2 regions of the Paenibacillus sp. FSL P4-0081 genome follow, and region 2 is predicted to be linked to the other one. Evidence: riboswitches for the same ligand, from Rfam matches in the RefSeq annotation. Region 2 holds a riboswitch; the other holds the start of a gene.

What was found. Region 2 has a riboswitch for cyclic di-AMP ahead of P40081_RS00500 (C40 family peptidase). Riboswitches for the same ligand answer to the same signal wherever they lie in the genome.
Region 1: linked by a shared signal. The riboswitch ahead of P40081_RS09245 (NfeD family membrane protein) and the one ahead of P40081_RS00500 (C40 family peptidase) in region 2 are both predicted to bind cyclic di-AMP.

Annotation. Positions count from the first base shown of each region.
Region 1 covers NZ_CP009280.1:2,172,042-2,176,802, forward strand. The annotation lists gene P40081_RS09240 (glycoside hydrolase family 88/105 protein) at 1-1,281, shown strand, start outside; cyclic di-AMP (ydaO/yuaA leader) riboswitch at 1,554-1,740, shown strand; gene P40081_RS09245 (NfeD family membrane protein) at 1,898-2,443, shown strand; gene P40081_RS09250 (flotillin family protein) at 2,466-3,887, shown strand; gene P40081_RS09255 (MATE family efflux transporter) at 4,066-4,761, shown strand, end outside.
Region 2 covers NZ_CP009280.1:102,513-107,273, reverse strand. The annotation lists gene P40081_RS00510 (M1 family metallopeptidase) at 1-1,058, shown strand, start outside; gene P40081_RS00505 (hypothetical protein) at 1,103-1,900, shown strand; cyclic di-AMP (ydaO/yuaA leader) riboswitch at 2,118-2,256, shown strand; gene P40081_RS00500 (C40 family peptidase) at 2,314-2,742, shown strand; cyclic di-AMP (ydaO/yuaA leader) riboswitch at 3,130-3,273, shown strand; gene P40081_RS00495 (C40 family peptidase) at 3,279-3,770, shown strand; gene P40081_RS00490 (GNAT family N-acetyltransferase) at 4,019-4,504, shown strand; gene P40081_RS00485 (c-type cytochrome) at 4,631-4,761, shown strand, end outside.

The DNA.
Region 1 (4,761 bases), 2.1 Mb from region 2:
GACGCAGGGGGAGAAGCGGAAGCGGACACCGTGAACCTGGTCTTGCCGCATCCTGTGGAAGGGCAGGCAGGACCCTGGCTGTATCTGGGGACCTTCCTTGCATCGGCTGCACCGGAGGCTGCTGCGGCGGCTATGATGGATACTCCCTTTGGGGAAGGGGCGGAGAGCTGCTTCTGGCGGGTAGACCGCCCCGGCGGAGCGGTCAGGCCGTATCTGGAGAGCACGCTGTACGGACGCTGGAATTATCCGCTGGGCGTGACGTTATACGGGCTGCTGTGCACAGGGACAGTGCTGGATGATTCCCATTACACCGCTTATACCAGAGGCCATATTGAGCAGTGCACACGGCTTCATGAATATTCACTCTGGGACACGGGCCGTTACGGCGCTCCGGGAATTAATCAGCAGCTGGCGCTAATCGACTCCCTGGATGATTGCGGCTCATTCGGTGCGGCGATGCTGGCAGCGCACAGCGTGCAGCCGCTGCCTGGAGCAGCCGGGGCGGCAGAATACATTGCCCGCTACATTCAAGGGACACAGTCCCGTGACGAGGCGGGTGCGCTCTACCGCACCCGGGGCACGACCGATTTCATGCAGGGAACAATGTGGTGTGATGATTTGTATATGAGCACCCCTTTTCTGGTCCGGTACTATCAGCTGACCGGCAATGCTGCCTATCTGGATGACGCCGTGGCCCAGTTTCTGCATTACCGCGCGCGGCTGTTCCAGCCGGAGCTTGGCATTATGCACCATGTCTATGACTATAAATTCGGCAAGCCGAACGGTGTGCCTTGGGGCAGAGGCAACGGCTGGGTGCTGTTCTCACTGACCGAGCTGCTGGAGATTCTGCCGGAGCAGCACCCGCAGCAGCCGGAGCTGCTGGATTATTTCCGGGAGCTGTGTGAAGGGTATCTGCGGCTACAGGATGCAGCAGGGCTATGGCATCAAGTTCTGACGGATGCTGAAACCTATGCGGAGGCATCCTGCTCTTCAATGTTCGTGTATGCCTTCGCGAGAGGGGTACGCAGAGGCTGGCTGCTCAAGCCGCAACCCTACGCCGCTGCAGCAATACGCGGCTGGCACGCCCTTGCCGAATACTGCATCGACAAGCAGGGGAATGTCTACGGCGTCTGCCGGGGATCAGGCTACTCCTTCAATAAGCTCTATTACAAGGAGCAGCTCACCTGGCAGCTCAACGATACTCACGGAATTGGCATAGTACTGCTGGCCGGTATTGAAGCGCTGGAGCTTACGCGGGAGCTGGAAGCACAGAAACGATAAAGAAATTATACTGTATTGATAATATTTGCCGGCCGGGGCTGTCTAGTAAGCAGATTCACTGCTTACTAGACAGCCTCTTTGCTATGTAACAGCACTGCTCCAGAGAAACGGAGCAAGAAGGAGTAAATCATCGGCCGCTTAAGAACGAAAGCAAAGAATACGCCTTCATTCATGCAGGGACGGCATTTTTGGCTTCTTTTGTCAACCGCAGCGTTTTACATTAAATGGCTGCAGGCGTAAGATTCAAATCAACAACCGAATGAAATTTAACTGTTCTCAAATGGCTGAATTCCAGTAATGGGAACGGGGGAACCAACGGTGATTACGGCTTTTGCTCAGATAGCGGCCGCTCACCTGGGGTGAATCCTTGCTGCATGCTGTAACGGTGCTCCGGCAAGGTAGGGCAATCTCGCTGCCCGAATCCGTCAGCTAACCCCGTAAGCCTCGAAGAGAGAGGATGAGCGCCATGATCGATTAACCGACCACGGAGAGCCCTGCTGCTGCTGTGGTCTTTTTGCTGTGCAGGCAGTGGGGGAAGACGGTCTGAATCAAGAATAACAATTCATATAACAACGTAAAAAGTATCTTTATAATGTGATCTGAACTGCCTAAGGAGGTGATCGTTATCTTAACTATATTTATCGTGTGCTTCTGGGTCGGACTGCTCCTGCTCCTCAGCGGCGGACTTCACGGGCATAGCCTGGCGGGTCATCTGCATGCGGGGGGCGGTGACGCCGGGGGTCCGGGCTTTGTGCCTATACTCCCGCTGATGGTGTTTGTAACAGTCTGGGGCGGCTCTGGTTATGTGCTTATCCGCTTCAGCGGAATGAGCGTGCTTGCAGTAGTGCTGATCTGTACCATGATTGCCTTGCTGACAGGGTGTCTGATGTATGCAGTGCTGGCCCGGGTGATGACCCGGTATGACAGCAGCATGAATGAATTGGATTATGAGCAGGCAGGGCAGCTTGGATACATCAGTGTGCCTGCAGCGGATGGGGCAGCCGGGGAAATGAAATATGTGCTGCACGGAACGATGCGCTCCATTGGAGTGCGGGCAGCAACCGGCCAGCAGCTCGTGAGGGGCGACAGGGTGATTATTTTGAAGGTGGATAAGGGAATGGCGGAAGTAACCCTCTTCGAGAGGGAATTCGGAGAAGTATAAATGACGGGGAGTGTCGGACCAAATGGTTATTCTTTATTTAATCTCAGGCATTGTTGTTGTTATTCTGCTGGCTTTGTTCAGTATCGTGACCGCTTATAAAAAAGTCCCGCCCAATCAGGCGATGATTGTATACGGTCTCGGCGGTAAAAGAGTGGTGCAGGGCGGCGGGACGTTCGTCATCCCCGGCTTCCAGAACAATAAGACCATCTCGATGATGCTGATGAGCTTCGATGTCATTCCGGCGCAGGCGATGTTCTCCCGGCAGGGCATCAAGCTCAACCTGGAGGCGGTCGCCCAGATAAAAATCAAAAGCGATCCCACCGCTATTCTGACGGCCAGTGAGCAGTTCATCGACCGGCCGGAAGAAGACCGCGAGACGATTATCCTGCATTCGGTGGAGGGCCACCTGCGCGGCTTAATCGGGCAATTGACGGTGGAATCCATCCTAAAGACGCCTGATGAAATCAACAGCAAGATGAGGGAGACCTGCTCGGAGGACCTCGACAAGATGGGGCTTGAGGTCGTCAGCTTCACCATCAAGAAAATTACGGATGACAAAGGGTATATCGACAATATGGGGGTTCCGGAAATTGAGCGCATCCGCCGCGATGCCAGCATTGCCAAGGCGGAAGCGGAACGCGACATTCAGATCAAGCAGGCCGAGGCGGAGAAGGAATCCTCCATTGCCAAAGCCAATGCGCATCAGGCCACCATTGAAGCGGGAACCGCCGCCCGCGCGAAGGAATCCCTGTTTGAGAAGGAACTGAACATCAAGCAGGCGGATTTCAAGCTGGAGACAGAAGTGAAGAAGGCACAGGCGGATCTTGCGTATGAATTGCAGCAGAACAAAATTAAGCAATCGCTCGTTACCGAACAGGTCAAAATCACGCAGATGGAAGCGGAGGCCAACCGCACAGTCCGGGAAATTGAAGTCGAGCTGAGACAGCGGGAGCTGGAGGCAACGGTGATCAAGCCTGCCCAGGCGGAGAACCAGGCTACGGTCATGAGAGCGGAAGCCGCCAAGCAGCGGCAGATTCTTGAGGCGGAAGCCGAGGCAGCGACAACGACCAAGCGCGGACTGGCCACGGCGGAAGCTGAGCTGGCGAAAGGGAGAGCGAATGCGGAGATTGTCCAGCTGGCCGGAGCGGCGGAAGCGGGAGCCCTGGAGAAGAAAGCCGAAGCGTACAAACAGTTCACACAAGCTGCGCTTACCGTGGAATTCCTGAAAATACTGCCGGAGCTGGCTGAGAAAATTGCTTCCCCGCTCGCCAAGGTGGATAAGATTACAGTGATTTCCCAGGATGGAGCTACCTCAGGCGTGAACAAAATTACCGGTGATATCGCCAAAATAATGGCCCAGGTTCCTGAGTTGACCCAGACGCTTACCGGTATGAATGTGACCGAAGCGCTCAGCGGACTGCTTGGCCGGGATAAAGAGCAGTAATTCATATACAGCAGCAATAAAGCCGCCGTTCTTTCGTTAATGGAGAATTGCGGATTTATTGCTTTTTTGTGTGCCGGTTATTCTCACTGGTCACAGACGTGAAGCTGGATTTGTAGTAAACTGGAAGGAATGTACTGTCTGCTCGCAATTATTCTACAGAAAAGAATGTGATATATTTATGCAGCTTCAGGCTCGACTGCCGGCCAAAAAATGGCTGGAGAAGTACCTTTCCGGGGAAGGGATGGATTACCGGCAAATTGTAGCTTTATTTATTCCGATCCTGATTGACCAGGCTTTCATCATCGGGCTTAATCTGGTAAACACTGCGATGATCAGCTCATCCGGCATGGCGGCGGTCAGTGCGGTGAATATGGTAGATTCACTGAATATATTCCTGATCAACGTATTCGTTGCCATTGCTACCGGCGGGACAGTGGTCGTTGCGCAGTACAAAGGCAGCGGCAACGACCGGATGGTATCCCAGGCTACGGCGGGTTCGGTTACCTCGGTATCGCTGATCGCCGTGGGAATCGGACTTCTGCTCATGGGCTTCCACACGCCGATACTGAACCTGCTGTTCGGAACAGCTTCCGCCGATGTGCTGGATAATGCCCGGATCTACATGATCGGCAGCAGTATTTCTTATCTGGGGATCGCCGTGGTTCAGGCTGTGTGCGGTGCGCTGCGCGGCGTCGGCAGGACGCGGGCTTCGCTGATGCTGTCGCTGATCATGAATCTGCTGTACGTACTTCTGAACGTAGTCTTCATTAACCTGCTGCACATGGGTGTGCTGGGGATGACGCTGGCGGTCAATATCGCGCGGTATGCGGGCATGATCTTTGCCCTGGTGTACCTGTTCAAGATTGACACGGTA
Region 2 (4,761 bases):
CGCCGCAGGTGCCCGGAGTAAAGATCAAGCTCTATCTGGACCCGCTGCATAAGGATCTTCAGGAGCGCTACTTCCAGGCCGCAGAGGCTGCCCTGACCGCCTTCAGCAAGTGGTATGGCCCGTATCCTTACTCCACCTTATCCATTGTAGTCCCGCCTGAATCTGGCAATGGGGCCGGGGGGATGGAATATCCGACGCTGATCACTGCCTTCGGTGCTGCCGAGGCATCGCCCGGCACTTCGCTTGAACGGACCGTGATCCATGAGATCGGTCACCAGTATTTCTATGGCATGGTCGCCAGCAATGAATTCGAGGAGGCGTGGCTGGACGAGAGCTTCACCTCATATGCCGAAGACCGGCTGATGGAGCAGGAATATGGCGTTGCCTCAAGCCTCCCGCTGCAGTCCAGTCTGGTCTCCTCCTCGCAGCCGCTCAATCTGGAGACGTGGAAATACACCGGAGATGATGCCTACACACGCAATGTCTATATCCGGGGCAAGCTGGTGCTCCGTGACATCGAACGGTTAGCAGGAGCCAAGAACATGGATGCCATTCTCGCTGCTTATGCCCGTAAATACCGCTTCAAGCATCCCTCAACCGCTGACTTCCAGAAGATTGTGGAGAAAGTAACCAAGCAATCCTGGCAGACTTATTTTGACCAGTATGTCTACAGCGGCGGAGCCCCTGATTTTGCAGTAGACGACATCAGGCTCACGGCTAAACGGGACGGCGGCAACGGAGCGGGGATTCAATATGATGCTGTAGTTGAGGTAAGTAACAAGGGCAGCCATTACGGGGATGTCCCTGTAAAATTTATTTTCTCGGACGGGTACTCGGTTCAGCAATACTGGAACGGCGAAGGGAAGACAACATCGTTTGAATTATCGTATAAAGCACCTCTGGTCTCCGCCGAGATTGATCCGGGACATTCCATACTGCTGGAGAGCAAGCATCTCAATAATTTCAGAATGGCGGAGCTTGAGCACAATACTCTTTCCCGCTGGACGCTCAGTGCGACGACACTGCTTGAAACCCTGCTCGGAACTCTTGTCTGGTGAGGTGAAGGATTGTGAAAATTTCGATAACCCGCGGTTGGCACAGCATGAAAGAGCAATTTTATATCCTGATTCTGCTATTTATCTACCGGCTGTTCTGGGGCTACTTCATGTACAAGTTCATTAAAAGCGCCGTCGTTCCGGTACTGCTGCGCTATCCGGATGCGAATGCCGGCGGCAGTAGCATAGGCAGGCTGCTGTATTATATTGAGGGGCAGGCTGCGCTGCACACGGACCCGGACGTCCGGCAATGGCTATGGCTGCTCCTGGCACTGACTCTGTTGCGGCTGCTGCTCTCCCCCTTTATCCGGGCGGGCCTGCTGCACGAGCTTCACCAGGAACGTGCCGGGGAGCGCGGACTGTTCTTTTTTCCCGGGATGAAGCGTTATGGTCTGCCTGTACTGCTGTTCAGTCTCGTTGAATGGGCGCTGGCCCTTCTGCCGCTCTATTGGCTGCTGCCGAAGATGTACCGTCTGCTTCTGAACGGCATTCTCGATTATCCGCTGCTGCTGACGCTCGTGCCTTATGTGCTGGGCTGGCTCGTCTACCTCTTCCTTATCCGCAAGCTGCTGCTGTATATGCAGTTCGGTTATACCGCCGGCACGGGCATGTTCACTTCGCTGCTGGTCTGTCTGAAGGTGCTTCTCCACTCCATCGGGATATCCGTCATTATAGGCGCAGGAAGTCTGCTGACGCTGATCCTCTGCAGCGCTGCAGCGCTCTTCTGCCCCGGCCTCCCGGCCCTGTTCCTGCGCCAGGCAGCTCCACTGCCGTCCACCCTATTCAAAATGTGGGGCATAGCCGCGCAGTATCATCTCTGGTCCAGTAAATCATTCCCACAATAATCGGCCGCCAAAACGGCATACTAAAAGAGTCATCGCCCCTCTGGTGAGGTGCATGACTCTTTTTTGTTTACAGCTGCGACAAGTGCATTTGCAAAACTGTAAATCCTTTGGTACAATGATGCCTGTACTACTAGTAACAAATTTGTAATCTTTCAAATGGAATGAAGCAGCTATGTAACCGAAGCCTTTAACCTTATGTCGATATGTCACTATTCTGGTGCACAAAACGCCGAATTCCCTGCACCGGGGAGTGGGGGAACCATATTTTGGGTGAATTGATCTCGCTTTAGAGGGGTCATAGGGGAACCTTCTACCGAATCCTTAAGCTAACCTCGCAGGCCTTGGAAGGAGTACATCTTTTGAGAAGTCAGAATTTTAAGAAGAAATGCACCGCAGCAGCGCTGGGTCTTGTGATGGTATTCACACTTGGAGCAGGCAGCGCTTTCGCAGATTCCAAAATGGATACTGTGATCTCAAAAACCATTGGAACGTCATATAAAACCGGGGGCACCAGCACCAGCGGCTTTGATTGTTCCGGATTCACCAAATACGTATTCAAGAGTATCGGCCTTACCCTGCCGCGCACCTCTAAGGCACAGTACAGCGTTGGAACAGCCGTATCCAAGAGTAATTTGCGTTCCGGTGATTTGGTATTCTTCAATACCCTGGGCAACGGAGTTTCCCATGTCGGTATTTATGTCGGCAATGGCAAATTCGCACAATCCTCCACTTCGCGTGGTGTAACCATCAGTTCGCTGAGTCAGGCATACTGGGCCAACCGCTACGTTGGCGCTAAAAGAGTGATGAGCACAACAGCCTACCAAGCTGTCGCTTACGATTGAACCCTTGAACATTTCCTCGAATATTCGTACCTCTAACAACTAAATGTAACTTATACGAGCCCGGTTTTGATTATTGCCGTAATCATTTCCGGGTTTTTCCTTTTCCTTATTCTACCTTTTACACTCATCTGCAGGCCCTGAAACACCTTTTTATCCCAAATCCAAAGAAAAATCCATCAATAGCTCACCTGCTGCGTAAATATGAGTCTTTCTATGCAGCTATAACTCTAAAAAACGCAAAAAAAATGCATTAATATGTTATAAGTGATTGCCAAGCGCCCTAGTCTTTGCTACAATTATCGCAGTGAGCTTTTAGTAACATTTTTGTAATTATTGAATCGCTTTTAACAAAGGTTTTGTCATGTATTGAATAACAGCTAATCCTAATCAACAGTCGTGCCGAGTTCCCTAAAGATTTAGGGAAACGGGGGAACCAACTTTGGGTGAATTGACCTCCTATTCTAAGAGGGGTCATAGGGGACCTTCAACCGAACCCTTAAGCTAACCTCGTAGGCATTTGGAAGGGGTATTTACTTTTGAAGAAGAAGCTAGCAGCCGCAGTACTAAGCTTTTCCATCATCTTCACCATTGGAGCAGGAAGCGCTTTCGCGGATTCCAAAATGGATAAAGTTATCGACAAAGCCATCGGGACCAAATACGTATCCGGCGGTGTATCCACGAACGGTTTTGATTGCTCCGGATTTACAATGTATGTTTTTGATAAGATCGGAATTAACCTGCCCCACCAATCCGGCTCCCAATATGAGATGGGCACTGCTGTATCCCGCGATGAAATGAGACCGGGCGATCTTGTATTCTTCAATACAAGCGGCAAAGGCATTTCTCATGTCGGTATTTATGTTGGTGACGGTGAGTTCGCACATGCTTCTTCCTCGCGTGGTGTAACCATCAGTTCGCTGAGTGACAGCTACTACGTCAACCGCTACGTTGGCGCCAAACGGATTATGAGTACAGATGCTTACAAGACTGTGGCTGCGGATTCCGAAGAGAATGACGATGTGCAATAATTTGTCCTAAATATAAGCGCTTTTCCAGGATTTTTGCCGAAATCTTGGAGGAGGGCTTATTTTTTTGTCTATAAAATTACTTACCCCGCTCTATATTTGTAAAACACCAATTTCGCTCTTTCATAAAATATTTATTGGCGTTTGTCAAGTTCCGGTCTTTCTGCAAGGTTTTTGCGTCGAATCCGGCTCGTTTTGTATATAATATTTATAGAATGAAGTAATGTTCCATTGAAAGGAGGCCTCCGCTTATGATAAGTTCCCCGGTAACTTTTTATGTTGTTCCTATGGAGTCGCGGCATGCTGCTGAGATCTGTGAGTGGAACTACAGGCCCCCGTATAATATTTACGGCTGGATGCCCTGGGAGCAGATGCAGGCGCTCGGTGTTGAATTCGGTGATCCGCAGCTGCGCAGCGAGCAATACGTTTCCGTTGTGAATGGACAGGGAATCCTGTGCGGCTTCGCCCAGCTGTTCCCTATGGAGGGTGTAGTCCGGCTTGGAATCGGCATGCGGCCCGATCTGTGCGGTCATGGCATGGGACATCTGTTCATGAAGGCCATCGTTCAGGCGGCTTTGCAGCGTTATCCGGAACGGGAGATCGATTTGGAGGTACTGACCTGGAATCAGCGGGCCATCCGTGCTTACCAGAAATGCGGATTTACCATAACGGATACTTATGAACGCAGAACCCCAACTGGCGATAAGCCATTTTATTGTATGGTCTATGAGAAATAGCATTCCACTTCTGTATGTTTGCAATTTTCCCAGGAGTTTCGTTCATTTTTTTGACACAAATACTATGATAACGCTTCACCATCCGGTATAATGAAGGAAGCAGCTTACATGGAGGGACGGATGCAGATGCAGAAATGGATCATGAGCGGTTTGTTTTTTGCCGCCTGTGCCTTTGCCGTGGTCTTAATGTTTACCCTGCCCGGCAAAGCCGAGGTGGCTGAAGAGAACAAACCTACAATGCCTGAGGTTGTGCTGGA